Regions from separate parts of the Pseudomonas sp. BNK-30 genome, predicted to be linked through region 3. Evidence: riboswitches for the same ligand, from Rfam matches in the RefSeq annotation. Region 3 holds a riboswitch; each other region holds the start of a gene.

The links. A riboswitch is a leader RNA that binds a small molecule or an ion and turns the genes downstream of it on or off. The one in region 3 is predicted to bind cobalamin.
Region 1: linked by a shared signal. The riboswitch ahead of ACMGGN_RS08530 (CbtB domain-containing protein) and the one ahead of ACMGGN_RS12450 (ABC transporter substrate-binding protein) in region 3 are both predicted to bind cobalamin.
Region 2: linked by a shared signal. The riboswitch ahead of cobO (cob(I)yrinic acid a,c-diamide adenosyltransferase) and the one ahead of ACMGGN_RS12450 (ABC transporter substrate-binding protein) in region 3 are both predicted to bind cobalamin.

Annotation. Positions count from the first base shown of each region.
Region 1 is NZ_CP179904.1:1,824,605-1,834,754, forward strand. It holds partial or broken gene ACMGGN_RS08495 (methyl-accepting chemotaxis protein) at 1-185, shown strand, start outside; gene ACMGGN_RS08500 (transporter substrate-binding domain-containing protein) at 166-3,435, opposite strand; gene ACMGGN_RS08505 (response regulator transcription factor) at 3,449-4,063, opposite strand; gene ACMGGN_RS08510 (DUF1272 domain-containing protein) at 4,290-4,532, opposite strand; gene cobM (precorrin-4 C(11)-methyltransferase) at 4,599-5,351, opposite strand; gene ACMGGN_RS08520 (cobalamin biosynthesis protein) at 5,384-5,776, opposite strand; gene ACMGGN_RS08525 (CbtA family protein) at 5,794-6,504, opposite strand; gene ACMGGN_RS08530 (CbtB domain-containing protein) at 6,514-6,699, opposite strand; cobalamin riboswitch at 6,808-7,033, opposite strand; gene ACMGGN_RS08535 (hypothetical protein) at 7,709-8,023, shown strand; cobalamin riboswitch at 8,079-8,289, shown strand; gene cobW (cobalamin biosynthesis protein CobW) at 8,388-9,455, shown strand; gene cobN (cobaltochelatase subunit CobN) at 9,459-10,150, shown strand, end outside.
Region 2 is NZ_CP179904.1:3,374,487-3,384,636, reverse strand. It holds gene ACMGGN_RS15745 (C40 family peptidase) at 107-751, shown strand; gene ACMGGN_RS15740 (C40 family peptidase) at 888-1,421, shown strand; cobalamin riboswitch at 1,547-1,767, shown strand; gene cobO (cob(I)yrinic acid a,c-diamide adenosyltransferase) at 1,886-2,497, shown strand; gene ACMGGN_RS15730 (cobyrinate a,c-diamide synthase) at 2,494-3,789, shown strand; gene bluB (5,6-dimethylbenzimidazole synthase) at 3,786-4,436, shown strand; gene cbiB (adenosylcobinamide-phosphate synthase CbiB) at 4,433-5,341, shown strand; gene cobD (threonine-phosphate decarboxylase CobD) at 5,334-6,326, shown strand; gene ACMGGN_RS15710 (cobyric acid synthase) at 6,323-7,777, shown strand; gene cobU (bifunctional adenosylcobinamide kinase/adenosylcobinamide-phosphate guanylyltransferase) at 7,779-8,300, shown strand; gene cobT (nicotinate-nucleotide--dimethylbenzimidazole phosphoribosyltransferase) at 8,297-9,352, shown strand; gene cobC (alpha-ribazole phosphatase family protein) at 9,349-9,918, shown strand; gene ACMGGN_RS15690 (adenosylcobinamide-GDP ribazoletransferase) at 9,920-10,150, shown strand, end outside.
Region 3 is NZ_CP179904.1:2,647,950-2,658,099, reverse strand. It holds gene ACMGGN_RS12470 (OprD family porin) at 1-1,125, opposite strand, end outside; gene ACMGGN_RS12465 (pseudoazurin) at 1,122-1,556, opposite strand; gene ACMGGN_RS12460 (ABC transporter ATP-binding protein) at 1,573-2,361, opposite strand; gene ACMGGN_RS12455 (FecCD family ABC transporter permease) at 2,358-3,374, opposite strand; gene ACMGGN_RS12450 (ABC transporter substrate-binding protein) at 3,374-4,384, opposite strand; cobalamin riboswitch at 4,495-4,693, opposite strand; gene ACMGGN_RS12445 (DUF1624 domain-containing protein) at 4,722-5,888, opposite strand; gene ACMGGN_RS12440 (ABC transporter ATP-binding protein) at 6,310-7,458, opposite strand; gene ACMGGN_RS12435 (ABC transporter permease) at 7,478-8,287, opposite strand; gene ACMGGN_RS12430 (ABC transporter permease) at 8,294-9,211, opposite strand; gene ACMGGN_RS12425 (polyamine ABC transporter substrate-binding protein) at 9,208-10,150, opposite strand, start outside.

The sequences.
Region 1 (10,150 bases), 820 kb from region 3:
TGGTACGGCAGAACCATGATCTTTCGCTCACGGCAGTGGCCAGCATGCAATCGAGCCTGACACGCACGGGGCGAGGTGTTGCCCTGGCTAACGAGGCAGGGACTGTGATCATGGAGATCCAGCAGGGGTCACGCCACGTGGTTGACGCGATCAGCCAGATCAATTCTACGTTGCAATTGCACTGAGGGCGTCGGAGAGTTCGCGCTGCAGGGTCTGCAGGCTGGTTTCCAGTTGCAGGCGCAGGGCGTCGGTGGGCACGCCCCGCGCCTGGGCCTGTTCGATGGCTTCGCAATCCGTGACCACGCCGCGCACCTTGAGCATCTTGGCGCCGCCCTTTATACGGTGGGCGACGGCGCGCACCGCATCGCCGTCCGGTGTACTGCCCAGGCCGCGTAGCGCCGCAAGGTCTTCGCTGGCGCTTTGCGAAAGCTGTTCAAGCAGGCGGCGGACAAGCTGTTCATCGTCCTGGGTCAGGTGGCGCAACTCGTCGAGGTTGAAGCCGCTGGCCTTTGGCTGCGGCGCAATAGGAGTGGCTTGGTTCTGCGGCAAATGGGCTTTGAGGGCGCTGAGGCCGACAGGTTTGAACAGGCAGTCGTCCATGCCACTGGCCAGGCAACGCTCATGTTCTTGGGCCTGGGCGTTGGCGGTGATCCCGATGATCGTACAGGCTGACCTGGCCAATTCATGCTCCTGCAGACGAATGCTGCGGGCCAGTTGGTGGCCGTCCATCACTGGCATGCTGCAGTCGGTGATGACCAGGTCAAACTCTTCAGCCTGCCAGAGGGCCAGCGCCGTTTGGCCATTTTCGGCCAACGTCACTCGATGGCCCAAAGTATTGAGCTGTTTCTCCAGCAACAGCAGGTTGGCCGGGTAATCATCCACCACCAGGATGTTCAGGGGCCCGCTTTCACTACCTTGGCTGGGTACAGCGTGCTCGGCAGGCATCGGGGCTTTGCAGGTCGGCAGCTGCAGCTCGACCGATACCTTGGTGCCTACACCTTCGACGCTCTGCAGGTTAAGGGTGCCGCCCATCAGTTTGGCAAGGGTGCGGCTTATCACCAGACCCAGCCCTGCGCCCTGTCGCGCCCGTGGGCCATCAGCCTGGGCAAAAGCGCTGAAGAGACGAGCCTGGTCTGTCAAATCAATGCCAATACCGGTGTCGCGCACGCTCAGCTGCACTTGCACGCTGTTGCCGGCGGTTGTCGGCTCAAGTGCCAAGGTTGCGTGAACCTCGCCCCGATCGGTGAACTTGATTGCATTGCTCAGCAGGTTGGAGAGGATTTGCTTGATCCTCAGGGCGTCTGCCAACACCCAGACGGGCCCTTCTGGTAGTTCGCAGTGCAGGCGCAGGCCCTTGACTCGTGCATTGCCGTCGAAGACCCGCAGGGTGGTGCGGACCAGTTCGACCAGGTCGGTGGCTTCTGGCTGCAGGCTCATGTGGCCGGATTCGATCCGGGAAATATCGAGGATGTCGCCAATCAGCCCCAACAGTCCAATGGCCGAATCATGCGCGGTCTGCAGGACCTGAGTATCGCAACGGCCCTTACGGCTATCTTCCAGCGCCAGTTCGAGCAGGCCGATCACCGCATTCATGGGCGTGCGGATCTCGTGGCTCATGGTCGCCAAAAAGGTGCTTTTGGTATGGCTGGCCCGTTCAGCATCGTCCTTGGCCTGGCGCAGCTGTTCGAGCAGGCCGCGGCTCAGCGACAATTGTTCCTGCAAGGCGCGCTGCGCCTCGGTACGCTGGTTTATCAGTTTGCGCAGGTAGCTGTTCCAGAACACCACGCCGGCCAGCAACAGCGCAGAAAGCACCAGCACTTGCAATGCCAGTGTGCGGTAGTTGCGCCATGGGCTGTCGCTGACCACGGTGCTGATACGCCAGCGATTGATCAGTTGGTCGAGTTCTTCAGGAGGAATGCTCAACAGGGCTTTGTCGAGAATGGCCTGCAACTGCGGCTGGTCAGGGGCGACGGCGAATGCGGCAGTTGCCGGGTCATCACCGAGCACTGTGGCTATGCGTAGCTGGTCCTTGAAAACATGAGTGATGTAGTACTTCGCGTTTATATGACTGCTGTAGGCGACGTCAGCATTGCCGTTGGCGACTGCTTCCATCAAGCCTAGCGGATTGTTCACTTCTACCACTACCGCCTTGGGGTGCTGGCGTTGCACTTCTGCTCGCAGGGGTGAGCCCCGCAGCAGGGCGATACGTTTGCCCTCCAGCCCCCTGGACTTTGGCGGCCAGGGCGTCTGGCTGCGTGTGACCAGAACCCTCGGGCTGACGAGGTAGGGGCGGGTGTAGCGCAGTTGCGTCTGGCGCTTCGCACCATAACCCAGGGCCCCGATCATCTGCGCCTCGCCGCGTGCCACTTGTTCGATCATGGTCTGCACGGCGTTACGCTCGATGAGCTTGAATGTCAGCCCGGTGCGCAGGGTTATCTGCTTGAGCAGGTCGATGGTAATCCCGCTGGGCTGCTGCTGGGCATCGTTGAAGGTCAGCGGCGCAAGTGCGGCGTCGATCAGTACACTGACAGTAGGATTCTGGTCTATCCACGTCTGTTCTTCCGCGGTAAGTGCTGACAGATGGCGTTCGAGCAACAGGCTGGTGTTGCCACTTGTCCAACGGCGCAGGATGTTCAAACGCTCGCTTTCTGTGATCCTTGCCAGGGCCATGTCGATCAGGCGGCGCAGGCGCGGGTTGTCATTGGCCAGGGCGAAGGAAAAGGTGCCCGCTGGCCCACGGCAGAAATGGTCGATCTTCACCGTACCCTGGTAACTTTTGCCAATAAGAAAATCGGTGCTGATAGCGTCGCCCAGATAGGCGTCCACCTCTCCCATTTCCACCGCTGCCAGCCCTGCCAGCGTTGAGCGATGAAGGCTCAACTGTGCTTTGGGGTAGAGCGAGCGGACCGTTTCGCTCGGCAGGTAGTGATCGACCATGCCCAGGCGCACGTCTGTGAGGTCTGTGTTGTTTTTCAGGGTGCGCCCTTCGCGGGTGACGATGACTGGCAAATCGTCTGCGTAGGGCTGGCTCAGGTTCAGCTGGGCATCGGCCGCTTCGAAACTGTTGGAGCTGCCCAGCAAATCGATTTTGCCGTCGCGTAAGGCTGCGATCGCCGCATGGCGGCTGGGAAAGCGCCTGACCTCTATCGGTATCTCCAGAAGTTCGGATATTAGCCCGGCATAGTCTGCGCTCAGGCCCTCATAGTCGCTCGGGCTGATGTTGATCTCGAACGGGGGATAATCGGGACGCGAGCTGCCCAGCAACAGAACTTTGCGCTGCTGCAACCATTGGCGGTCCTGGGCATCGAGTTGCAGTGGTGAAGCGGTGCTGACAGCACGTGCCAACAAGCGCCGCGTTTCGACATCTGCCGGTGCGGCGAGCGCGGAGCCAGCCATGCCAATGGCCAGCAACAGCGCAACCAGTACGCACTTCATGCCGATCACGCGCCTAATTGACGTTATTGCGTTTGGCCAGATCAACCATTTCTACCAATGATTCAGTCTTGAGCTTGTCCATGATGCGGCCACGGTAGGTGCTGATGGTCTTGGCGCTGAGGTTCATGCAATGGCCTATGTTCTTGTTGTTTTCACCACGGGCCAGACGCCGAAGCACTTCCATCTCCCGATTTGACAGGCTGCCCAGGCGCCCGTGCTCGCTGTCCAGAGTGTTGCTGTTCACCGACATCTGCGGGAAGGTCGAGTACCCCTTGACCAAGGCTTTCATGGCAAAGACGACGGCATCGAGATCTTCATCTTTGGTTACAAATGCGCCTATACCGGCATCCAGGCAACGGCGGACGTACAACTCGGTGGCCTGTCCGGTCAATACCATGATCCTGGGGACCTGTTCGAGTTGCTGCAGGCGCTTGATGACTTCCATGCCGTCGAGGCCAGGAAGCCCGATATCCAGGATCACGACGTCGGGTCGCAGGTTGCGTGCTACCTGCGCCACTTCGCTACCGTTCTCGACTTCCCCCACAACTTTGAAGCGCTCGCGCTCAAGCAGCATGCGCAGCGCGAATCGAACGGTAGAGTGATCGTCAACGATCAGCACGGTTGTCATGAGGCTAACTCCTGTCGGAATGTGGTCCGTTTCCTAAGGCTAATCAGGAATACGTCTGCAAGGTCTTTCTGCAGCGCAGCACGATACGTCCATTCCGGTTCCTTGGTAATGGCGAGTATAGATCTGTTGAGTTAGGGGGACGACTTTGTTGAAAAATCCTACAAAATCGTCTGAGTACAAGCATCGCCAGGGTATTTTTTCGCCGATGCTTGTGGCTGCAAGTTGTTCAAGCACAGCGGGCGTGGGGCTTGAGCACGCGCTCAGTGGCAGGTGGGTTGTTGCTCAAGGCCGTACCAACCCGGGTGGGGCGTGCGACCAATTGACCTGAGCAGTTGGGGCAGCGGCCATTGAAGTGGGTTTCAGCACAGCTTTTGCAGAATGTGCATTCGAACGAGCAGATCAGCGCGTCAGGGCTGTCGCCCGGCAGATCGCTATTGCAGCATTCGCAATTGGGGCGTAGTTCCAGCATGGGCGCGACTCCGGTCCGCGGGATGGAGCCTGGAGTCTGCTACGGTCTGTATCAGCTTGGCAATGTTCAACTGCCCCGGCGATAAAGGTGCGCATGCCCGGCGCGGTACAGGGCTGACTCGGCGAACGGAGCATCGCCCAGTACGTGCCCGACGAGAATCAGCGCGGTGCGACGAAAACCCTTCGCGGCTGCCTTCTCGACGATATCCTCGAGGGTGCCCCGTGCCCAGTCCTGATCGGGCCAAGTGGCGCGGTGAACAACGGCCACCGGGCAGCCTGCGCCGTAATGGGGGACAAGCTCATCGACGATTCGAGCCAGGTGTTTCACGCCGAGGTGGATCGCCAAGGTGCAACCATGACGCGCCAGGTCGCCCAGTTGCTCGCCTGCTGGCATGGGTGAGCTGTCCCCGTAGCGGGTTAGAATGACCGTCTGCGCCACCTCAGGCAGCGTCAGCTCGCAGCCCAGCAACGCGGCACTGGCAGCGGTAGCGGTTACACCCGGAATGATCTGGTAATCGATACCCAGCTCGCGCAGATGGCGGATCTGCTCGCCGATTGCGCCGTACAAGCTGGGATCGCCACTGTGAACACGGGCGACATCCTGGCCTTTTTCATGGGCCGCGTGCATGGCCTCCACGATTTGCTCCAGGTGCAGTTCCGCGCTGTTTATCACGGTCTCGGCCTGGTGCCCGTCGAGCACTGCCGCGGGCACCAGGGAGCCGGCGTAGATGATCACTGGGCACTGACGGATCAGGCGTTGCCCTTTGACCGTGATCAATTCCGGGTCGCCGGGGCCGGCGCCGATGAAGTAGACCGTCATGGAAAATCCTTGCAGGTGAATGGGTGGGGCAATTATCCGCCGCAGGCAAGGGCCAGGGTAGCGGCGCCGAGCGTTTGCCGCGTCACCACAAGCGTGGCGTTGCCGCGTTCATGATGGGCCATTGCCAGGGCTGCGCTCTCCGCGACGCCCCAGCAACCGCTGTGGGCGAATGCCACCGCAGAGCGATGGCTCAGTTGTGGCTCGTAAGCCTGTAGTTGCGAGGCGTCGAACACCAGCAGGGGCAAATTGTGACGTTCGGCGAGTTGTCGCAGGCCAGGTTCGTCGGCTTTCGACGTGATGCTGGCGATGCCGCGCAACGCCGACAGCGTCAGCCCGTGGCCATGAAGTGCCTGGTGCAGCAGATCGTCCAGGACCTCAACCGGGCAGCCCCGGCGGCAACCAAAGCCGGCGTAAAGCGCCGGCAGCGGGTGGTGGCTTGCCATCAAGCCTGGCTGGAACGGCGGTACAGCCAGGCGCTGAGTAGGCCCAGAGCCAGCCAGAAGGCAGCGTTGGTTGCCCACGAAGCGATCTTGAACTGTGTTTCCAGGGCTTCTGGGGCCAGGCTTTCATGGACTTCGGGTTGCGGAGCGCCGATCAAATGCGGCACTACCAGCAATACTGCCCCGAGGGCCTTGAGCAGCCAATGACGAGCGAACACCAGCAATGCAAGCCCCAGCGCGGTGGCGGCGGCGGTGCCAATCCACCAGTTCTGGCGCTGGCCGAGGTCTGCGGCTGCGGTGCCTGGCAGCTCTGGCGGCAGGCCCAAGGTGGGTGCCAGGCAGAACACGGCGAACCCGGCCAAGCCCCATAATGCGCCGGTGGTGACGCGGTTGGGCTCACGCAGGCTGTACAGCGCGGCAAGGATCAGGGCGAAGCCGACGGCTACGACGAGGTTGCCACCGGTGGTGGCGAGGATGCGCTGCCAGCCGTCCTCCGGTGACCAGGCATCGGCACTGTGTTCGTGCGCCGCAGCATGTTCATGCCCAACGGTTGCCTGGATATCGTGGCTGTGGTGCTCGGTGGTGGGGGCTGCCGATTCATAGGTTTCCGCCTCAAGAATCAGCGGTGCGACCCAGAAGCTTTGCAGCAGGGTCAACAACAAGGCTGCGAGCAGCCCGCTGAACCCGGCGGTGCGGGCAATGCGCTTGATCATGGGGCGGTCTCAGTGGCAAGGGAACGCGGCGCTGTGGCGGGTGTCGTGGGCAGCGTTGTGCACGGCTTCGATGTGTGAGAAGCCGGCAAAGTAGATCAGGCACAGGCCCAACAGGCTGGCAGCGGCGGCGATGACCACGCGCTGGCTGAGGGTGACGGGGGTGGCGATACCGTGTTTGGCGCTGGTGACGGGCATGACGCGTTCCTCTGCTTTGTAGGGCATTGTGCCGATTGAGCAACAGGCAAGCGCGGCAACCCCGGGCTTGAATGGCCCAGGGAAATGCGACAGCGCCCGCCCACCGCGGGGTGTTGATGAACGCCAGGCCGGTCTCCGGGCTTGCGAGGAGGAGCAGGGCTCCTGGTAAAGCGTCACCTTCCCATGCCGTACGATGTGGCACAGTGGTTTAGACGCTTCGCTCGCTTACCGTTGCGGGGGCAGCACCGGGATTGTCCGGCCCTGATCGAGGGCCTGCGACGCACCGGTTTCCCGTTTCACCCCCAGAGGGGGCACCTGAACGCAAGGTGCAAGGAGAGCACGGGGCAGGGTTTGCGTCAATCGTAGGTCACGATTTGCTTGCCGTTGCCGTTGCCGTTGCCGTTGCCGTTGTTTGCTTTTGCTTTTGCTTTTCAGAGCGCGGTAGTACAGGCACCGCAGATTGCGACTTCAGGAGGCCGAGCGCAGGTCTTGCGAAGGGAGGTGACGGGCATGGATGCCCGTCAAGCGCTGCGGCCCATGGATGGGCCGTCAGCGCGGTCCTCCCGGGAGCAAGGCCGGAGCGAGGGAACCCCGGAGCGAAGCGTAGGGGCCGGATGATGGGAGCAGGCGGTTTTTGGTTCCTTTTTGCCAAGACAAAAAGGGACCCGCCGTAAGGGCGGAAAGGTGAGTGAGCGCCGCCACGGCAAATAGATATTCACGCTAGCTGAAAGCCAGAAGCCAGAAGCCAGAAGCCAGAAGCCAGAAGCCAGAAGCTCATGCGAGGGCTTTGATTCATGCGGGCATATCCATTTGCGGTGGCGGCGCTCACTCACCTTTCCGCCCTTACGGCGGGTCACTTTTTGGCAAACGCCCCAAAAAGTAACCAAAAAAGGCTGGCTCCTATCATCCGGCCCCTACGCTACGCTCCGGGGTTCCCTCGCTCCGGCCTTGCTCCCGGGAGGACCGCGCTGACGGCCCATCCATGGGCCGCAGCGCTTGACGGGCATCCATGCCCGTCACCTCCCTTCGCAAGACCTGCGCTCGGCCTCCTGAAGTCGCGATCTGTGGTGCCTGTACTTGCGCGCTAGAAAAGCAACAGCAACAGCAACAGCAAGAGCAACAGCAAGAGCAACAGCAAGAGCAACAGCAAGAGCAACAGCAAGAGCAACAGCAAGAGCAACAGCAAGAGCAACAGCAAGAGCAACAGCAAGAGCAACAGCAAGAGCAACAGCAAGAGCAACAGCAAGAGCAACAGCAAGAGCAACAGCAACAGCAACAGCAACAGCAACAGCAACAGCAACAGCAACAGCAAGAGCAGGGTTAATTGGAGAGGGGCGTGGGTGGTGCACGCCAACAGTTGACCACCTGCCACCCCCCGCGTAGCCTTGCCGCTTCGAGGTTCTTCGGCCAGGCCGAAGCTAAGACGGGAACGCGGTACAAGCCGCGGCTGCCCCCGCAACTGTAAGCACCGGTAACGGATCGACATAGCCACTGCGCCCAAGCGCGGGAAGGCGTCATCCCGCCAGCCCCGTGATCGAAAGGGCCGCAACGGTGCAAGCCAGGAGACCTGCCTCGCAACGTTTTCGACTATCAACCGGGCGGGGTGATCCGGTGGCGAACGAGCCCGGCCGACCTGGCCGCGGCTTTCGTCCCGCATGCCCGCGCCATCCTGCCAAGGGCAACGCGACATGAAAACACTGGCCAAACTCCCCGTCACCATCGTCACCGGCTTCCTCGGCTCGGGCAAAACCACCTTGCTCCGGCACATGCTCGACAACGCACAAGGCCGACGCATCGCAGTCATCGTCAATGAGTTCGGCGAACTCGGCATCGATGGTGAAATCCTCAAGCAGTGCAGCATCGGCTGCACCGAAGAAGAGGCCAGCGGCCGCGTCTACGAACTGGCCAATGGCTGCCTCTGCTGCACCGTGCAAGAAGAATTCTTCCCGGTCATGCGTGAACTGGTGGCGCGCCGTGGCGACCTCGACCACATCCTCATCGAAACCAGCGGCCTCGCACTGCCAAAACCGCTCGTGCAAGCCTTCCAGTGGCCGGAAATCCGCAACGCCTGCACCGTCGACGCGGTTATCACCGTGGTCGACAGCCCAGCTGTCGCCGCCGGTACCTTCGCCGCCTACCCGGACCAGGTCGACGCCCAACGCAAGCTCGACCCCAACCTGGACCATGAGTCGCCGCTGCACGAATTGTTCGCCGATCAACTGGCCAGTGCCGATCTGGTGGTACTGAACAAAGCTGACCTGATCGACGCCGAAGGCCTGGCCAAAGTGCGCGCCGAAGTGGCCGAAGAATTGCCGCCTGCGGTCAAGGTGATCGAGGCCAGCAGCGGCCGCCTGCCGCTGAACGTGCTGCTGGGCGTCGGGGCAGAGTCCGAGGCGCACATTGATGGGCGCCGCACTCACCATGATTCGCATCACGACGGTGAAGGCCACGATGATCACGATCACGATGCCTTCGACTCCATCTCCATCGACCTGCCAGAGGCCGACGAAGCGCTGCTGCTCGATGCCCTGACCCAACTGGTGGTGGAGTTCGGCATCCTCCGCGCCAAGGGCTTCGCGGCCATTCCCGGTAAGCCGATGCGCCTGCTGGTGCAGGGTGTAGGCACCCGTTTCGACAAGCACTTCGACCGCGCCTGGCGTGCCGATGAGCCGCGCATCACCCGCCTGGTGCTGATCGGCCAAGACCTTGATGCCGCGCACCTGCAAGCGCGTCTGCGCCAGGCACTGGGCGCCTGACCCATGCACCTGCTGCGGACCCAGCCCGGCGGCTTCGTGCCGGACGACAGCATCGCCGACCTCGGCCAGACACCCGCCGAGCTGGTGATCCTCTGCAGCGGCGACTCGCATTTGGCGTTGCTCGCCGAAACCGCCGAGCAACTGCCGGACGACTACCCCAGCCTGCGCCTGGCCAACCCCATGCAGGTGCAGAACCATGCCTCCGTCGACCTGTATGTCGACGAGGTGCTGCGCCACGCCAAGGTGATCCTGGTGTCGTTGCACGGTGGCGTCGGCTACTGGCGCTATGGGGTGGAACAACTGGTCGAACTGGCTTCACGCGGCGTGCAATTGATCCTGGTGCCCGGTGACGACCGCCCCGATCCCGAATTGACCGGGCTTGGCACCGTCACTGGAGAGCCAGCCGAGCGCCTTTGGCACTACCTGCGTCAGGGCGGCAAGGCCAACGCCGTCAATCTGTTCAAGTACCTGGCCAGCCAGTGGCTGGGCCGCGATTACAGCTGGGATGCACCGCAACCGTTGCCACGCACCTCGGTGTATCACCCGGGTACTCCCAATGCCACGCTCCAGGACTGGTACGCCCAGTGGCACCCGGAGCACCCGGTAGCGCCGCTACTGTTCTACCGCTCGCACCTGCAGGCAGCCAATACCGCGTTCATCGACGTGTTTTGCCAGCGCCTGCAGGCGGCCGGCCT
Region 2 (10,150 bases), 730 kb from region 3:
GAGCGGCAAAACGAAAAAGTCACATCTTTTTCGATAAAATTTGCAAATGGCCCTGATAGAAGGCATAGTTTCCCCCTTCTAAAGGACTACAGACACGGTCGTGCCCATGCTCAAGCGCTTCGCACCCCTCGTGCCCCTCGCACTCGTGACCCTGCTGATTGGCTGCGCGGCCCAAGGCCCTGTTTCCCAGCCCCAGGATCACACCCCGGTCGCCTCCCAGTCGGCGCCCGAGGCCAAGGCTTCGGTATCGTCCGTATTCGGCGAGCAGCAAGAGCTGGCCACTGAAGATGACCTTCAGGCGTTCTCCAGCAACAGCAAGCCTTATCAGTTGCCAGTATTGGCCGACAGCATCCTGGAGCGCGGCATGTCCCTGATCGGTACCCGTTACCGCTTCGGTGGGACCTCGCAGGCGTCCGGTTTCGATTGCAGCGGTTTCATCGGCTATCTGTTCCGCGAAGAGGCCGGCATGAACCTGCCGCGCTCGACCCGCGAAATGATCAAGGTCGATGCGCCCAAAGTTGCCCGCAACAAGCTCAAGCCAGGTGATCTGCTGTTCTTCAGCACCAATGGCCGTGGCCGTGTCAGCCATGCCGGCATCTACTTGGGCGACAACCAGTTCATTCATTCCAGCAGCCGCCGCAGCGGTGGTGTGCGCATCGACAACCTCGGTGATCGCTACTGGAGCAAGACCTTCATCGAAGCCAAGCGCGCCTTGGCCATGGCGCCAGCGAGCAATATCGCACGCAACTGATATCAAAATGATGTACCCTGCCGCGGCGACGAAGCTTGAAAAGCTCGTCGCCGTGCGCATTTACAGAATGCGTCTAATCTAAATTCTCAACACTTTTCGGTTGCAGCCCAGCGATCTCAGACAGGATGTTCTGGCCATGGTGATGATGGCGCGCTTCGCATTCCTTTCCCTGGTGGCATTGCTTGCCGCCTGCTCCGGCCGTGCCCCGGCACCGGCGCCTGTGGTACAGCCACAGGTCCCGTACAGCCAACCCATAGCGTCCCCGGTTGCCAACGACGTGCTGATCCGCGCAATCGGCCTGGTGGGTACGCCGTATCGTTGGGGCGGCAACACTCCCGACTCCGGTTTCGATTGCAGTGGCTTGATCAACTACGTCTACCGGGACGCGGCGGGCATCAGCCTGCCTCGCTCCACGCGAGAAATGATCGTCATGCGTGCGCCGACCGTAGACGTTCACTCACTGCAATCGGGCGACCTGGTGTTCTTCGCGACCAGCGGTGGCTCGCAGGTGAGCCACGCCGGCATCTACGTGGGCGAAGGGCGGTTCGTGCATGCTCCGTCCACCGGTGGCACCGTGCGCCTGGACTACCTGTCCAACAGCTACTGGTCCAAAGCCTACCTGCAGGCAAAACGGGTGATTACCCAGGGGCACCTGGCACAGAACCCCTGATGGCGAAGCCGGCCACTCGCAAGGTGGCCGATGCGCGCCGCGCGGGCCGCGCTCCCTATCAAGAGCGCCTGAACCCTCAAGCGAAATCCCCGCCCTTCGATTGACGCTCCCGGTGCAACACTCTAACCTTCGCGCGTGTTTCAGGTGCCCTGCCAGCTCGTCTGGGCAGGGTGAAACTGGGAAGCCGGTGTGCGCCTGCAAGGTGCGAGTCCGGCGCTGCCCCCGCAACGGTAGGTGAGTCAAAAGCCGCGCACGGCCACTGGATACCAGTATCCGGGAAGGCGCGCAGGCCCGGGCCAACGCCCGCTCACGAGCCCGGAGACCGGCCTGTCACTGCCAACGGCATCACGGAGGGTGATGCGCGGTGCACCGTGGCATCTGGCCACGGCTCCTGCGCGTTCTCCGTCTGCCCGCCTATCGACCTGTCGCCGTATTTTGCGGGGCGACAGCCTGCGGAGACCCCCATGAGCGAAACCACCGAACGCGACGAACGTCATCTGGCGCGTATGCAGCGCAAGAAGGCGATCATCGACGAGCGCATCGCCAATTCCCCTAACGAGTGCGGCCTGCTGCTGGTGCTGACCGGCAATGGCAAGGGCAAGAGCAGCTCGGCGTTCGGCATGCTCGCACGCGCCCTGGGCCATGGCATGCAGTGTGGTGTGGTGCAGTTCATCAAGGGCCGCAACAGCACCGGCGAGGAGCTGTTCTTCCGGCGCTTCCCCGAGCAGGTGCGCTACCACGTGATGGGCGAAGGCTTTACCTGGGAAACCCAGGACCGCCAGCGCGACATTGCCGCCGCTGAGGCAGCCTGGGCGGTTTCGCGCCAGCTGCTGCAGGACCCGAGCATCCAGTTCGTGGTGCTCGACGAGCTGAACATCGCCCTCAAGCACGGCTACCTTGACCTCGATCAGGTGCTTGGCGATATCCAGGCGCGCCCCCCCATGCAGCATGTGATCGTCACCGGCCGCGCGGCCAAGCCCGAAATGGTCGAGCTGGCCGACACCGTCACCGAGATGGGTATGCTCAAGCATGCCTTCCAGGCCGGTATCCGCGCGCAGAAGGGCGTCGAACTGTGAGTCAGACGCGCCACTGCCCAGCCGTTCTGATCGCAGCACCGGCATCTGGCCAGGGCAAGACCACCGTGACTGCGGCCCTGGCCCGCCTGCACCGCAACCTGGGGCGCAAGGTCCGTGTGTTCAAATGCGGGCCTGATTTTCTCGACCCGATGATCCTTGAGCGTGCCAGTGGGGCGCCGGTGTACCAGCTCGACCTGTGGATGATCGGTGCGCAGGAAAGCCGGCGCCTGCTGTGGGAAGCGGCGGGTGAGGCCGACCTCATCCTGATCGAGGGCGTCATGGGCCTGTTCGACGGCACCCCATCCAGTGCCGACCTGGCGCGCCACTTCGGCGTGCCGGTTCTTGCCGTGATCGATGGTACGGCCATGGCCCAGACCTTTGGCGCACTGGCCCTGGGGCTGGCGCGCTACCAGGCCGACCTGCCGTTCGCTGGCGTGCTCGCCAACCGTGTCGGCAGCCTGCGCCACGCGCAGTTGCTCGAAGGTAGCCTGACCGAAGGCCTGCGCTGGTACGGCGGGCTGTCGCGCGAGCGCGGTATCGAGCTGCCCAGCCGCCACCTGGGGTTGGTTCAGGCCAGCGAGCTGAATGACCTGGATGCGCGCCTGGACGCTGCCGCCCAAGCACTGGGCAGCAGCTGCGATGCCGCATTGCCGCCGCCGGTGGCATTCGCCGCACCGGACGTACCGACGTGCAGCGCCACGCTGGCGGGTGTGCGCATTGGCATTGCCCGGGACGAAGCGTTTGCCTTCACCTACGGCGCCAACCTCGACCTGCTGCGCAACCTGGGCGCACAGCTGGCGTTCTTCTCGCCGCTGCACGACCGCGAGCTGCCCGCCGTGGACAGCCTGTACCTGCCGGGCGGCTACCCTGAGCTGCATCACCATGCGCTGGCCGCCAACGCACCGATGTGCGCCGCGATCCGTGCGCACCACGGCGCAGGCAAGCCGTTGCTGGCCGAGTGCGGTGGCATGCTTTACCTGCTCGATGCCCTGACCGATGTGGCCGGCGAGCGTGCCGCATTGCTTGGCCTGCTGCCCGGCGAGGCGACCATGCAGAAACGCCTGGCGGCGCTGGCCCTGCAGGCTGTGGAACTGCCCGAAGGCACCCTGCGCGGCCACACCTACCACCACTCGCTGACCAGCACCGAACTGCAGCCCATCGCCCGCGGCCAGAGCCCCAACGGCGGGCGCGGCAACGAGGCGGTCTATCGCCTTGGTCGGCTCACGGCATCCTATGTGCACTTCTATTTTCCCTCCAACCCTGAGGCGGCGGCGGCGCTGTTGCGGCCATGAGCGAGCACGCCTTCAGTGATGCCGAACGCGCGGCCGTCTACCGGGCAATCGGCGAGCGCCGCGACATGCGCCACTTCGCCGGCGGCAGCGTTGCGCCTGAAGTGCTCGGCCGCCTGCTCGCTGCCGCGCACCAGGCCCCCAGCGTTGGCCTGATGCAGCCTTGGCGTTTCATTCGCATCACCCAGGGTGAGCTGCGCGGGCGTATCCAGGCGCTGGTGGAGCAGGAGCGGGTGCGCACGGCCCACGCCTTGGGCGAGCGCACCGACGCATTCATGAAGCTCAAGGTAGAAGGCATCAACGACTGCGCCGAAGTGTGGGTGGCGGCGTTGATGGACAACCGCGAGCCACACATTTTCGGCCGGCGGACTTTGCCGGAAATGGACCTCGCCTCGCTCGCCTGCGCCATTCAGAACCTGTGGCTGGCGGCCCGCGTCGAAGGGCTGGGGCTGGGCTGGGTCTCGCTGTTCGACCCACAGGCACTGGCCGCGCTGCTGGGGATGCCAGCCGGCGCCAAACCGGTGGCGGTGCTGTGCCTGGGGCCTGTCACCGAATTCTATCCGGCACCCATGCTGGTGATGGAAAACTGGGCCGAAGAACGGCCCTTGAGCGACATGTTGTATGAAAACCAATGGGGGGAGCGCCCATGAGCGTCGCCTTGCTGACCGTGGCCGGCGTGGCCCTGGATGCGTTGTTCGGCGAGCCGCAGCGGCGCCATCCGCTGGTGGCCTTCGGTAACCTGGCGTCGAGCCTGGAGCAGCGCCTGAATGCCGGCGGGCGCGGTTGGCGCAGCCACGGCGTGAGTGCCTGGTTCCTGGCAGTGGTGCCCTTGACCCTGGTGGCGCTGATCCTCTCCTGGCTGCCCGGCATTGGCTGGCTGGTTGACGTGCTGGCGCTGTATTGCGCGCTGGGCCTGCGCAGCCTTGGCGAGCATGTGCTGCCGGTGGCCAGTGCCTTGCGCCAGGGTGATCTGGAGGAGGCCAGGCGCCGCGTCGGTTACCTGGTCAGCCGCGAGACCCGCGAACTCGATGAGCCGGCCGTGGCCAGGGCCGCAACCGAATCGGTGCTGGAGAACGGCAGCGATGCAGTGTTCGCCGCGCTGTTCTGGTTCATCGTGGCCGGTGCGCCGGGCGTGGTCCTGTACCGCTTGAGCAATACGCTGGATGCCATGTGGGGCTACCGCAATGAACGTTTTGAACGCTTCGGGTGGTGCGCGGCGCGCATCGACGATGTACTCAACTATATTCCCGCAAGGCTGGTGGCATTGACCTACGCCTTGCTCGGCAAGACCCGCCTGGCCCTGGCCTGCTGGCGCAAGCAGGGCCCGTTGTGGGACAGCCCCAACGCCGGGCCGGTGATGGCGGCCGGTGCCGGTGCGCTGGGTGTCGAACTCGGTGGCCCGGCGGTGTATCACGGCGAGCTGCACGAGCGCCCGCGCCTGGGCGAAGGGCCGATGGCCGATGCCGGTGCCATCGAGCGCGGCTGGGCCCTGGTACAGCGTGGCGTGTGGTTGTGGTTGCTGGTGATCTGCGTGGGAGCCTACTGCAATGCTTGAACATGGCGGCCGACTGCTCAGGGCAGTACGGCAATACGGGATTGCACGGGAGGCCTGGCTCGACCTGTCCAGCGGTATTGCGCCGTGGGCTTATCCTGTGCCGGCGATCCCGGCGCACGCCTGGGCGCGACTGCCCGAGACCGAAGACGGCCTCGAAGAGGCGGCCCGCCAGTATTACGGTGTTGGCCAGTTGCTGCCGGTAGCGGGCTCGCAAGCAGCGATCCAGGCCCTGCCGCATCTGCGCCCGAGCGGTCGCGTGGGGGTGCTGTCGCCGTGTTATGCCGAGCATCCGCAGGCCTGGCAACGGGCCGGGCATCAGCTGATCGAGCTGGATGAAAGCCAGGTCGAGGCGTATCTGGACAGCCTCGATGTGCTGGTGCTGGTCAACCCGAACAACCCGACCGGTCATCGCGTGCCCCCCAACCGCCTGCTTGCATGGCATGCCCGCTTGGCCGAGCGTGGCGGCTGGTTGGTGGTCGATGAAGCCTTCATGGACAACACGCCCGAGCACAGCGTGGTCGGTTGTGCCGACCGCCCCGGGCTGATTGTGCTGCGCTCGTTCGGCAAGTTCTTCGGCCTGGCCGGTGTGCGGCTGGGCTGCGTGGCGGCCGAACTGCCGTTGTTGCAGCGCCTGGCCGAGCTGCTTGGCCCATGGACCGTCAGCGGCCCGACCCGGGTGCTGGCCCAGGCGTGTTTCGCCGACCTGGTAGCCCACCCGCTGCAGATCGAGCGCTGTGCCCACGCCAGCCAACGGCTTGCCACGCTGCTGAAAAGCACCGGCCTTGCGCCCGCGGGTGGTTGCGACCTGTTCCAGTACGTACGCTGCGAGCGCGCAGCGCACCTGCATGACTTTCTCGCCCGCCGCGGCATCCTGGTGCGCCTGTTCGAACAGCCGCCTGCCGTGCGCCTGGGCCTGCCCGCCAGCGCCGCTGAAGAGCAGCGCCTGGCCCAGGCCCTGGCCGATTATCAGAAGGAAACGGCATGACCACCCTCATGGTGCAAGGCACCACCTCCGACGCCGGCAAGAGCACGCTGGTTACCGCCCTGTGCCGTTGGCTGCTGCGCCAGGGGGTGGCCGTGGTGCCGTTCAAACCGCAGAACATGGCCCTCAACAGCGCGGTGACTGCCGATGGCGGTGAGATCGGTCGCGCCCAGGCGGTGCAGGCCCAGGCTTGCCGGCTGGCGCCGCACACCGACATGAACCCGGTGCTGCTCAAGCCCAACAGTGACACCGGCGCCCAGGTCATCATCCATGGCCGCGCGGTCACCAGCATGAACGCGGTGGCCTATCACGACTACAAGGCTATCGCCATGCAGGCGGTGCTGGCCTCCCATCAGCGCCTCAGTGGCGCGTATCCGGTGGTGATGGTCGAAGGTGCGGGCTCGCCTGCCGAGATCAACCTGCGTGCCGGTGACATCGCCAACATGGGTTTTGCCGAAGCGGTCGACTGCCCGGTGATTCTGGTTGCCGACATCAATCGCGGCGGCGTCTTCGCCCACCTGGTCGGTACCCTGGAGCTGCTGTCGCCGACCGAGCAGGCCCGGGTCAAGGGCTTCGTCATCAACCGTTTCCGTGGCGACATCGCCCTGCTGCAGCCAGGCCTGGACTGGCTGGAGCAGCGCACGGGCAAGCCGGTGTTGGGTGTGCTGCCTTATGTCAGCGATCTGCACCTTGAGGCCGAAGACGGCATCGATGTACGCCAGGCGGCCAAGGATGAGCGCGTGCTCAAGGTGATCGTGCCGGTGCTGCCGCGCATCAGCAACCACACCGACTTCGACCCGTTGCGCATGCACCCCCAGGTGGACCTGCAGTTCATCGGCCCTGGCCAGCCGATTCCGCCTGCCGACCTGATCATCCTGCCTGGCTCCAAAAGCGTGCGTGGCGATCTGGCGCAACTGCGCGAGCGCGGTTGGGACACCGCCATCGCCCGGCACCTGCGCTACGGCGGCAAGCTCATCGGTATCTGTGGCGGCCTGCAGATGCTGGGCCGTGAGGTGCATGATCCGCTCGGCCTCGAGGGGCCTGCCGGGTCCAGCCCGGGGCTGGGCCTGCTCGATTACGCCACGGTGCTTGAGGCCCAGAAGCAACTGCGCAACGTGGCGGGGGCTTTGAGCCTCGAACAGTCGCCCGTGACCGGTTACGAGATCCATGCCGGCGTCACCCAAGGCCCTGCGCTGCAGCGCCCCGCCGTGCAACTGGCCGATGGCCGCAGCGACGGCGCCATCAGTGCCGACGGGCAGATCCTCGCCACGTACCTGCATGGCCTGTTCGAAGGCCGCCAGTCGTGCGCAGCGCTGCTGCGCTGGGCGGGCCTGGCGCACGTGCAGCAGATCGATTATGAGGCCCTGCGCGAGCGGGATATCGAGCGCCTGGCCGACCTGGTGGAAAAGCACCTGGACACCGCGCAGCTGCGAAAACTTTGTGGGGTCGCCTGACATGCGCAACCTGATCCTCGGCGGTGCCCGTTCGGGCAAAAGCCGCCTGGCCGAGCAGTTGGCAGCCGACAGCGGCCTGCCGGTGACCTATATCGCCACCAGCGAACCCCTGGATGGCGAAATGAACGAACGGGTACGCCTGCACCGCCAGCGCCGGCCAAGCGATTGGGCGCTGATCGAAGAGCCGCTCGCCCTGGCAGCCGTGCTGCGCGCCGAAGCTGCCGAAGGGCGCTGCCTGCTGGTGGACTGCCTGACCCTGTGGCTGACCAACCTGCTGATGCTCGATGACGATCAGCGCCTGGCTCAAGAGCGCGATGCACTGCTCGACTGCCTGGTGCAATTGCCCGGCGTGATCATTCTGGTCAGCAATGAAACCGGCCTGGGCGTAGTGCCCATGGGCGAGCTGACCCGGCGCTATGTCGATCTGGCCGGTTGGCTGCACCAGGCCGTCGCCGAACGTTGCCAGCGCGTGGTACTCACCGTCGCCGGCCTACCCCTGATGCTCAAAGGACCTGCTCTATGAACCCGACCTGGTGGCGTGACGCCTGCCAACCTCTCGACACCGCCGCCATGGATCAGGCCCGCGCCCGTCAGCAGCAGCTGACCAAACCTGCCGGGTCGCTCGGCCAGCTGGAAGCCCTGGCAGTGCACCTGGCCGGGCTGCAGGGGGTTGAGCGGCCGAACCTGGATCAGGTGGCCATCACTATTTTTGCCGGTGACCATGGCGTGGTCGAGGAGGGCATTTCGGCCTATCCGCAGGCGGTGACCGGGCAGATGTTGCGCAACTTCGTCGGCGGCGGCGCGGCGATCAGCGTGCTGGCGCGCCAACTGCAGGCAAGCCTGGAAGTGGTCGACCTCGGCACCATCGACCCGCATCTGGAATTGCCGGGTGTCCGCCACCTGCGCCTGGGGGGCGGTACCGCCAACTTCGCCCGCCAGCCGGCGATGACCGAGGTGCAGCTGCGCTCAGCCCTGCAAGCCGGCCGTGACAGCGTCCTGCGCGCTGCCCAGAGCGGCGCGCAGTTGTTCATCGGTGGCGAGATGGGCATCGGCAATACCACCGCTGCTGCGGCGCTGGCCAGCACCCTGCTGGGCTGCCCGGCGCGCGAACTGAGTGGCCCGGGCACTGGCCTGGACACCGCAGGCGTACGCCACAAGGCTGAAGTGATCGAGCGGGCCCTGGTGCTGCACGGTCTGCGTGCCGACGACCCGCTGCAGGCGCTGGCCTGTGTGGGTGGTTTTGAGATCGCCGCCCTGGCCGGCGCGTACCTGGCCTGTGCACAGCAGGGCATTGCGGTGCTGGTGGACGGTTTCATCTGCAGCGTCGCCGCGCTGGTAGCCGTGCGCCTCAACCCGCAATGCCGGGCTTGGTTGCTGTTTGCCCACCAAGGTGCCGAACCAGGGCACAAGGCGTTGCTCGATGCCTTGCAGGCCGAGCCGCTGCTGGCCCTGGGCCTGCGCCTGGGCGAGGGCAGCGGTGCGGCGCTGGCGGTGCCACTGTTGCGCCTGGCCTGCGTGCTGCACGGGCAGATGGCGACCTTTGCCGAAGCAGCCGTGGCGGACCGCCCGGCATGATCCTCGACCTGCTGCGCCACGGTGAAACCGAGCAGGGTGGCGGCTTGCGCGGCAGCCTGGACGATGCCCTCACCGAGCTGGGCTGGGCGCAGATGCGCAGTGCCGTGGGTGAGTGCGCCCCTTGGGACGTATTGGTCAGCTCACCCTTGCAGCGCTGTGCGCGGTTTGCCGATGAGCTGGGTGAACGGCTGGGTTTGACGGTGCAGCGCGAGGCCGATCTGCAAGAGTTGCATTTCGGTGAGTGGGAAGGGCGCAGCGCCTTGCAGATCATGCAGACGCAAGCGGATGAGCTCGGGCGTTTCTGGGCCGATCCTTACAGTTACACGCCGCCCGCCGGTGAGGCCGTCAGTGCCTTCGCTGAGCGGGTGCTGGGTGCTGTCGCCCGCCTGCACCAGCAGCATGCCGGCAAGCGGGTGTTACTGGTCACCCACGGTGGCGTCATGCGCCTGCTGCTGGCGCGTGCGCGCGGTTTGCCCAAGGAGCAGTTGCTGCAGGTGGAGGTGGGCCACGGCGCGCTTGTACGTCTGAGCCTGGGCGAAGACGGCCAACTGGCCGAGGTGCACTGAGATGCTGCCTTTATGGATTGCCCTGCAGTTTCTCAGCAGCCTGCCGGTAAGCTTGCCCGGTATGCCCGAACCGCGTGAGGTGGGGCGCTCGCTGCTGTGCTATCCGCTGGTCGGTTTGCTGTTCGGTCTGCTGCTGTGGCTTGCCAGCCATCTGTTGCAAGGCGCGCCGGCGCCTTTGCACGCGGCGTTGCTGTTGACGCTGTGGGTATTGCTCAGCGGTGCGCTGCACCTG
Region 3 (10,150 bases):
GTCCACGTGCGTGCCATCGATATCGAACCCGCGCACATACAGCGCCGTCAGGTTCAACCCCGGCACCCCATAAGCGCCCATGTTCAGGTCATAGCGCGCTTGCCAGGACTTTTCGTTGGGTGCGTTGAAGTCAGACATCTGCACGGCGTTGGCAATATAGATTGCACCGCGGGTCACGTAGTCGAACGGCGTGTTGCCATCCACCTGCTGCCAGCCCAGGCTGAAAGCATGGGGGCCTTGGCTATAGCGCGAGACCAGGCTCCAGGTGGTGTTGTCGATGCGCCCGGACAGCGCTTTGCCGGTGTCGGTGGTGCGGTACAGGTTGAGGTCCAGGCTCAGGCTGCGCCGGTCATCCAGTGCATGGGTGAGGGTGCTGCCCAGGTAGTGCTGGTTCCAGGTGTCTTCATAGCGGGAGGTGTACAGGCTGGCGCTCAAGGCAGCGCTGGGGTTCCACACCGCACCGGCGAGGTCGAAGCTGTTGCCCTGGCGGGCGTTGGAGTAGTTCACCACGAAGCCCTGGTCATGGCTTGAAGCATTGCGGTCGGTGCTTTCGTTGAAGTGCCCGGCAACCAGCTTGACCTTGTCGATTTCATTGCTGGTGAGGAAAAAACCGGTGGCGGTTTCGGGTAGCAAACGGCTGTCGGAAGAGCTGAATACCGGCGTTTTCACTCGCTGCTCACCATAGGAAAGCACTGTGTCGGACAGGCGAAGCTTCAGAGCGGCACCGCCGCGGCTGTATTCGTTTTTAGGGTGGCCATCGTTGTCCACACCGAGTAGGCGAGCCTTGCCGGTTCGACCTCCACCGCTGTCGAGTTGTACGCCAAGGTAGGCATGGGCATCGACGCCAACACCGATCAGGCCCTGGGTAAAACCGGACTGGAATGTACCCATCAAACCGTAGGCCCATTCCTCGGCCAGGCCATTGCGTTCACTGCGGGGTTTGTAGGCATTGCGGGCGGCACTGTTGCGCCCGCCATGCTTGTAGTCACGCTGGTCGTAGACCGTGCGGTTGAGGATGCTCCAGCTGCTGTCTTCGACCAAGCCGTTGCTCTGCGACTGTGCGGATTCAGCCAGCGCCAAGGGCGCCAGGCCCAGCAGTGGCAGGGCCAGAAGCAAACGGTTCATTGGCCGGCCTCCAACTGCTGCAGTTGGGCTGCCAGGCGCGTACGTGCCCGCGCAGGCAAATCCGCTGGCAATTCGGTCAAGCCGGTATCGCCCACCTGGATCAGCATCACCATACCCATGGCCAGGTGTGGGATGCACTGGACGCCGTACACCCCTGGCACCGTAAAGGTCTGCTCGAAGGGCTGGTTCAGCTTGCTCTTGAAAGCCTCGGCGCCTACCGGCAGCAACCTGGGCAGGCTGGCCGCGTTGTGGCCGCTCTGGGTCGGCACGAAACGTACCGTATCACCCGGTGCGATACGCAGGTGGTCGGGCTCGTAGACCATGGCACCGGCCGCGCCGCGGGTGAGCATCTTCACTTCGTGCACGTCGGCCAGCGCAGCGTGAGGTAGCAGAGCGTTGGCGAGCAGCAGGACGGTAGTGCGCAACAGCATGCGGGAGCTTCCTGGTTCAGGGGGCGCGAAAGCGCAGGATGCGCGCGCCGTCGAAGGGGTCGGTGAGGTAGTGGGCATGTACGCCGAAGGTGCTCAGCAAACGCTCGGGGGTCAGTACCTCCAGCGGCTTGCCGAGGGCCACCAGACGGCCGTGTTCGAGCACCGCCACGCGGTCGCAGGTCAGCGCCTGGTTCAGGTCGTGCAGGGCCACCAGGGTGGTTACCGGCAGCGCCTGTACCTGTTGCAATAGGCTCAGCTGGTGCTGGATGTCGAGGTGGTTGGTCGGCTCATCGAGCAGCAATACCTGCGGGCGCTGGGCAAGAGCGCGGGCAATGTGTACGCGCTGGCGTTCGCCACCGGACAGCGAGCTCCAGATGCGCGTGCGCAGGTGCGAGGCATCGAGGTCGGCCAGGGCCTGCTCGACGACCGCGCGATCCTCCTGGGAAAACGGCGCCAGGGCGGACAACCAAGGGGTACGCCCTAGCGCCACGGCGTCGAACACGCTGATGGCGTCGAGGGTGTCGGCCTGTTGCTCGACCAGCGCCAGGGCCTGGGCGATGCGCCTGCGCGGCAGGCGCGCAAGCGGCTCGCCGAGCAATTGCACGCTGCCGCTATGCGGCGTGCGCAGCCCGGCCAGCAGTTTGAGCAGGGAGGATTTGCCGGAGCCATTCGGGCCAACGATACCAAGGGTTTCACCTGCGGCGATCGTCAGGTTGATATCGCGCAGCACGGGGGTGCCCGACAGTTGCAAACCCAAGCCCTGGCAGGCGAGCGGGGCGACCTTTGGGGGTGTCATGGCCGTCATGCGCGCCCCCTGCGGCTGACCAGGATCAACGCAAACACAGGTGCGCCGATCAGCGCTGTGACCACGCCCACTGGAATCACCTGGCCGGGGATCAGCGTGCGTGAAAGCATGTCCGCAGCGATCAGGAACAGCGCACCGCCCAGGGCGCTGGCCGGCAGCAGGCGGCTGTGGCCTGGGCCGAGCATCAGGCGCAGGGCATGCGGGATGACCAGCCCGACAAAACCGATGGCGCCGACGATGGACACCATCACCGCCGTCACCAGCGCCGCGCAACTGATCAGCAGCAACTGGCTGCGCCGCACTGCAATGCCCAGCGACGCCGCCGAATCGGTACCGAAGGTGAAAGCGTCCAGTGTGCGCCGGTGCCACAGGCACACCACCAGCCCGAACAGCGCCACCGGCAGCGCCAGCCATACTGACGGCCAGCGCACGCCACTGAGGTTGCCCAGCAGCCAGAACAGGATGCCGCGAGCCTGTTCGGCCGTGGCCGATTTGGTGATCAGAAACGCCGTCAGGGCGTTGAACAGTTGCGAGCCGGCAATCCCTGCCAGGATCACTTGGGCGTTGTTGCTGCTCGGGCCGGCTGCGCGGGCCAGCACCAGGACCAGGGCGAAGGCCGCGACGGCGCCGACAAAGGCGCCGCCCGACATGCTCAGGGCAACACTGCCCAGGCCCAGCAGGCCTACCAGCACGGCGCCGGTCGAAGCCCCGGCCGACAGGCCCAGCAAATAGGGTTCGGCCAGCGGGTTGCGCAGCAGCGCCTGCAGGATCACCCCACAGGTCGCCAGCCCTGCGCCACAGGCTGCGGCGACCAGCGTGCGGGTCAGGCGGTAGTTCCAGACGATACCGGCGTCGATCGGGTCGACCGGGTAACCGGCCTGCCACAGGTGGTTGGCCAGTACCTGGTACACCACGCTGGGTGACACGGTGGTCTCGCCAATGGCGGTGCCGGCAAGCAGCGCGCCGAGCAGGGCAACCAGGGCCAGGGCGCAGCAGGGCAGCTTACGGTTCATCACGGCGCCGCTTTACCGCTGGCGAAGGCTGCCGACAGGGTCTGCAGGCCCCGGAACAGGCGGATACCGGCCTGCATGGCATCGGCGTCGAGGATGATGATGCGGTTGTTCTTCACGGCATCCATGTGCTGGGTTACCGGGTCGCTGCGCAGGAATTCGAGCTTCTTCTGGTAGTCGTCGGCCGGAAAGCGGCGGCGATCCATGCGGGCGATGATCAGCCACGTAGGGTTGGCCTTGGCGATGGTTTCCCAGCCCACCGTGGGCCACTCTTCGGTGGACTCGACCACGTTGCGTACACCCAGGGTGCGCAGCATGAAGTCCGCCACGCCCTGGCGGCCCGCAACGTAGGGGTCGATGTCGAGGTCGGCGCTGGAGAACCAGAACAGTGCCGAAGTCTGGCTCAGGTCTTTGCCGGCCAGTTGTTGCCTGGCGCTGTCCAGGCGCGCCTTGAGGTCGCTGTTCAGTGCCGCGCCGCGGTCCTGGACGTCGAAGATTTCCGCCAGCTGGCTGACGCTCTTGTAGATGCTCTGGACCTGAAACGCCTGTAGTCGCGTGCCATCGGCCCCCACCAGGTTGTCCTTGCCTTCGCAGTCTGAGGGCAGCAGATAGGTGGGGACCTTCAGTTCGTTGAACTGCTCACGGGTCGCGACCACGCCCTGGGCGCCGACCATCCACTCGAACTGCACCGCCACCAACTCTGGTCGCTTGCCCACCACTGCTTCGAAGCTCGGGTCGTTGTCGGCCAGGCGCGGCACCTTGTCGTTCTGCGCCTTGTATTCGGGCAAGACGTTGTTGAACCACAGCGATGTGCCGGCCAGTTTGTCGCCCAACCCCAGCGCGTAGAGGATTTCGGTGCCGGCCTGGCCGATGGTGACTGCGCGCTCGGGGGCGTGGGTGAAGGTCTGCGGCATGCCGCAGTTGTCCACGGTCAGCGGGTAGTGCGTGGCGGCGGCCTGGGCAGCGCCGGTGAGGCTCAAGCCGGCGAGCAGGGTGGCGAAACGGGACAGCATGCGGGGCGATCTCCTATCGGACAGTTCACGGAAGGAACGCACGGACAGGCATCGCCGCGCCCCTGCAGGCGACAGGGGCAACTCTGATGGCCAATCCCGGACACCCCGCCGGTTGGTGAATGTAAGCCGGCAGGTCTCCTGACTGGTGCGTCATCACCCGGCTCCGGCCTTCCCGGATCGGCTGATCCAGTGGCATCGATGGAGCGGGCTCGGCACCTACAGTTGCGGGGGCAGTTCCGTTTGGCGCGCCTGGGCGGCCTGGGATTCCCTATTATTTCCGTGGTGGAAACCGGCGGCCCGCATGGTAGACCATCAGGCAGCCGGTGAAAACGCTAAATCAGAAGTACTTGAGCCAGGTGATGTCGCGTCGGCGCGCCTTGAGCCTGGCGAACCAGCGCACCGGCAGGTACAGCGCCATGGCCAGCAGCACAGCACCCAGCCACACCGCGCCAATGCCGTCAAAACCGAAGTAGTCGCCGTGATTGCGGCCGAACAGGGCGACGCTGGCCAGGTACATCAGTTTCAACACGTACAGGTGCAGCAGATAGAAGAACATCGGTGCCGCGCCAAACACCGCCAGGGCACCGATCCAGCGGGCTTGCCCTGCGCGCTCAAAGGCGCGCAGCAACAGCAGGCCGCAGCCCAGGGTCAGGGCCAGGAACAACAACGAAGGCGGGTATTTGGTGATGTTGAAGAAACTCATCACGGTCTGGGTAAGCGTCGGGTAGCCGCTCCACGGCGCTTCGCCGTAGCCATTGAGCATGCGCAGCGCCATGAAGCCGAGCAGGGCGATGACCCCTGCCAGCAGCAGGCGGTACTGACGCTGGCCGGCATCGCTGCCACGGGCGAACCAAGGGCCCAGGCCATAGCCCAAGGCAATGACGCCGATCCACGGCAGTACCGGGTAGGAGGTGCGCAGGCGCAGGCTTTCAGAGAGCTCCAGCCAGCCACGGTCATGCAGGATCGCCCACGGCACATGCATCGCCGACTCAGCGCCAAAGTGCAGGCTGTCGAGCAGGTTGTGCCCGGCGATGATCACTGCGCCCAGCACAACCAGCGCCGGGCGCGGCAGCCATACCAGCAGCGACAGGGCGATCATGCTGACCCCGATGGCCCAGATCACCTGCAGGTAGATGACACTGGGCGGCAGCTGGAAGGTCCAGGCGAAATTCACCAGGGTGAACTCCAGCACTACCAGGAACAGGCCGCGCTTGAACAGGAACGCCGAGACATCGCTGCGGCCCTGATACTTCTCGCCGTACAGCCACGCTGACAGGCCAGTGAGCAGTACGAACACTGGTGCACATAGGTGGGCCAGGGTGCGGCTGAAGAACAGGGACGGGTCGGTGGCGTCGATGCTCATCGGGTCGCTGACTTGGCGGTGCAGGAAAAATGTCTCGCGGACGTGGTCGAGCAGCATGAACAGGATCACCAGGCCGCGCAGGGCATCGATGCTCTGCAGGCGTTGGGTGAGCTGAGTGGGGGTGGCGGCGGCACTTGTCATGGAGGGGTCGCAGGCAGGAATGGATGTCAAATGAAACGTTATCTTATAACTATTTCATTTGTGCCGGGTAGTGGTTTTTGCAGTGGCGGTTCAGCCGTCATCGCCGGCAAGCCAGCTCCTACTGGGTTTGCGCTGAGCTCGAGAGCAGCGGGGTCCCTGTGTGGCCGGCTTGCCGGCGATGAGGCCGATACAGTCAGCTCAAATCTGAAGCTGTAAGCCACCGTCGCCAAGTGCGACTGCGGCACGCAGTCGCCTCCAGGTACAAACACCACGGGCTTGAGAGGGCAGCGCCGGACTTGTCGTGGCCCCCGACGCACCGGCTCCCGTTTCACCCCGCGCGCGGCGGCGCAGGATGCCTGAAACTGGCGCGCGTATGACTATTGGGCGGGATGCGCGTCAATCATTTACCTGCTGCTGATGCTCAGTGCGCGCCGGCCGACTTGCTCAGGTCGCTTTGCGCCCATTCGGTGTAGATGCAGGCATCTGCAACCGCCCAGCGGACCTTCACGGTGTCTCCGGGCTGCATGGACATACCCGCAGCCGACAGTGCTTTCACGGTCAGTTCAGTACCGCCCGGGGTCATTACATGGCAGGTCTGGCTTTCGCCGAGGAACAGCACCTCGCCGACCTTGGCAAGCACTTCGTTCCAGCCCGCGGGCAACGGCTCGCGTGCAGCCTGGTCGGCGGTGAGTGCCAGGGCCTTTTCCGGGCGTACCATGATCAGCGCATCCTGGCCCGCCGCCAGGCCAGGCGTCAGGCGGATCGCTACTGGCTGGCCTTCGAAACTGCCGGCACCGTTGCTGCTGGCCGTGATGCGCAGGAAGTTGGAGTTGCCCAGGAACGAGGCGACAAAGGCGTTGGGCGGGTTCTGGTAGAGGTCATAGCCGGTGCCCAGGCCGACGATCTTGCCGTGGCTGAAGATGGCGATGCGCTGGGACAGGCGCATGGCTTCTTCCTGGTCGTGGGTGACGTAGACGATGGTGATGCCCAGCCGGCGGTGCAACTGGCGCAGTTCATCCTGCAGGTCTTCGCGCAGTTTCTTGTCCAGCGCGCCGAGTGGCTCGTCCATCAGCAGGATGCGTGGTTCGTACACCAGGGCGCGGGCAATCGCCACACGCTGTTGCTGGCCGCCCGACATCTGCGAGGGTTTGCGATGGGCGAACGCCTCCAGTTGTACCAGCTTGAGCATGGCGTCGACCCGCTTCTTGGTTTCTGCCGCGCCGAGCTTGCGGATGGCCAAGGGGAAGGCGATGTTGTCACGCACATTCAGGTGCGGGAACAGCGAGTAACGCTGGAACACCATGCCGATGTCGCGCTTGTGCGGTGGCACATTCACCAGCGACTGGCCCTCGACCAGAATCTCGCCGCTGCTGGGCGTCTCGAACCCGGCCAGCATCGACAGGGTGGTGGACTTGCCCGAGCCGCTGGAGCCGAGGAAGGTGAGAAACTCGCCGTCCTGGATTTCCAGGTCGAGATTATCCACGGCGGTGAAGTCACCGTAATGCTTGTTCAGGCCGCGCAGGCTGACCAGGGTCTTGTTGTGCGCGTTGTCTTTGATCACTGCACTCATTGTTGTTTTCTCCGGGCGCTCAGGCGTTCGTTTCGGTGCGCCGGCGCAAGGCGGCGGCAATGACCATGACCATCAGCGACAGGCCGATCAGCAGCGTCGAGGCGACGGCGATCACCGGGCTCAGGTCCTGGCGCAGGGTGGTCCACATCTTCACGGGCAAGGTTTGCAGGTCGGGGCTGGCCATCATCACGCTCAGTACCACCTCGTCCCACGAGACCAGGAAGGCAAACAGGCCGCCGGCGATCATCCCCGGGCGAATGGCCGGGAAGGTCACCTTGAAGATCGCTTGCAGGCGTGAGGCGCCGCAGATCACCGCGGCATCCTCGATCGACTGGTCGAACAGCTTGAGCGAGTTGATGATCGAAATGATGGTGAAGGGCAGGGCGACGATCACGTGGCTGACCACGAAGGCGAACAGCGTGCCGGTATAGCCGAGCTTCAGAAACAGTGCATACACCGCCACGGCAATGATCACCAGCGGCACGATCATCGGCATGGTGAACAGCCCGTAGAGCATTTCGCGGCCGGGGAAGCGGCCACGCACCAGGGCGAATGCAGTAGGCAGGCCCAGCAGCACGGCGGCGATGGTGGTCAGCACGGCGACCTTGAAGCTGGCCAGGGCGGCGTCCATCCACTCCGGGTTGGCGAAGAACTGCGCATACCACTTGAAGGTCCAGCCTGGTGGCGGGAAGACCAGCCACTGCGATGAGCCGAACGACAGCAGGATGATGAACACTACCGGCAGCAGCAGGAACGCAGCAATCACGCCGGTGGTCAGGTACAGGCCCGTGCGCAGCGGGCGCCCCATGGCATTGGGAGACAGAAGCATGGCGGTTTACCTCGCGTTGCCGACCGGTGATTCCGGTTGCAGCTTCAGGTACAGGTAGAAGAGCACCAGGGTGATGACCACCAGCAGTGCGGCGGCGGCGCTGGCCATGCCCCAGTTAAGGAACGATTGCACCTGCTGGATGATGAATTCGGGCAGCATCATGTTTTGCGCGCCACCAAGCAGTGCCGGGGTGACGTAGTAGCCCAGCGACATGACGAACACCATCAGCGCACCGGAGAACAGCCCCGAGCGGCACAGTGGCAGGAACACCTTCCAGAAGTTGGTCCAGGGGCTTGCGCCGCAGATGGAGCCGGCCTGCAGGACCATCGGGTCGATGGCGTGCATGGTCGCCTGCAGCGGCAGCACGATGAACGGGATCATGATGTAGCTCATGCCGATCACCACGCCGGTCAGGTTGTGCACCATTTCCAGCGGGGCATCGATGATGCCCAGCGCCATCAACGCCTTGTTGATCACCCCCGAGCCCTGCAGCAGCACCAGCCACGAATAGGTACGCGCCAGCAGGCTGGTCCACATCGACAACAGCACGATGTTCAGCAACCAGCGGCCCCAGCCGTTGGGCACCAGGGTGATTGCCCAGGCCAGCGGGAAGCCCAGCAACACGCTGATCAGGGTGACGACGCCGGCCACCGAAAAGGTGTTGAACAGTACCCGCGCATACGCCGAGTTGGCGAACAGCTGCTCGTAGTTGCCCAGCCCCGGCACCGGCTCCAGCACGCCGCGCAGCAACAGGCCGATCAGCGGGGCGAAGAAGAACAGGCCAAGGAACAGCAGGGCGGGCAACAGGTTGCGGCTGCCTTTCCAGCGCTGGCCGAGGCTCACGCGGCGCGGGGCCGTCCCCGGAGCGCCGGTGCCCGTGGGGGCACCTTGCGCGTTTTGCAGGGCATTGATGGCGACTTTCATTTCACCAACCACTCATTCCAGCGCGCGGCGATGGCCTGGCCGTTCTTGGCCCAGTAGGCGAAGTCCAGGGTGACCTGGTCCTGGGCGTAGGCGGTCGGCAGGTTCTGCGCGAGGTCTTTGTCGAGTTTGGCCACGCTGTCCAGGTTCACCGGCGCGTAGGCGGTCTTGTTGGCGAACTCGGCCTGGCCTTCGGCGCTGCTGGCCTGGGCCAGGAACTTCATGGCCGCGTCCTTGTTCTTGGCGCCCTTGGGGATGACCAGGAAATCGGCCATGACCAGGTTCTGCTTCCAGCTCACGCCCACCGGCGCTCCATCTTGCTGCAGGGCGTAGACGCGGCCGTTCCAGAACTGGCCGAGCGAGGCTTCACCGGAGGCCAGCAGCTGCTGCGACTGGGCACCACCGCCCCACCAGACGATGTCTTTCTTGATGGTGTCGAGTTTCTTGAAGGCGCGGTCCAGGTCCAGCGGGTAGAGCTTGTCGGCTGGCACGCCGTCGGCCAGCAGGGCCAGTTCCAGTACGCCGGGGCTCGGCCACTTGTACAGGGCGCGTTTGCCGGGGTAGGTCTTGGTGTCGAACAGCGCGGTCCAGTCCACCGGCTTGTTGGCGCCGAGCTTGCCTTCGTTGTAGCCGAGCACGAACGAGAAGAAGAACGAACCGACGCCATGGTCGGAGACGAAGCGTGGGTCGATCTTGTCGCGCGCGATGGTGTTGAAATCGAGGGGTTCGAGCAGGCCTTCACTGGCGGCACGCAGGGCAAAGTCGGCTTCCACGTCGACCACGTCCCACTGCACGTTGCCGCTCTCGACCATGGCCTTGAGCTTGCCGTAGTCGGTCGGGCCGTCCTGCACCACTTTGATGTTGGTCGATTTGCTGAAAGGTACGGCCCATGCTTCTTTCTGGGCGTCCTGGGTGGTACCGCCCCAGCTGACGAAGTTGAGG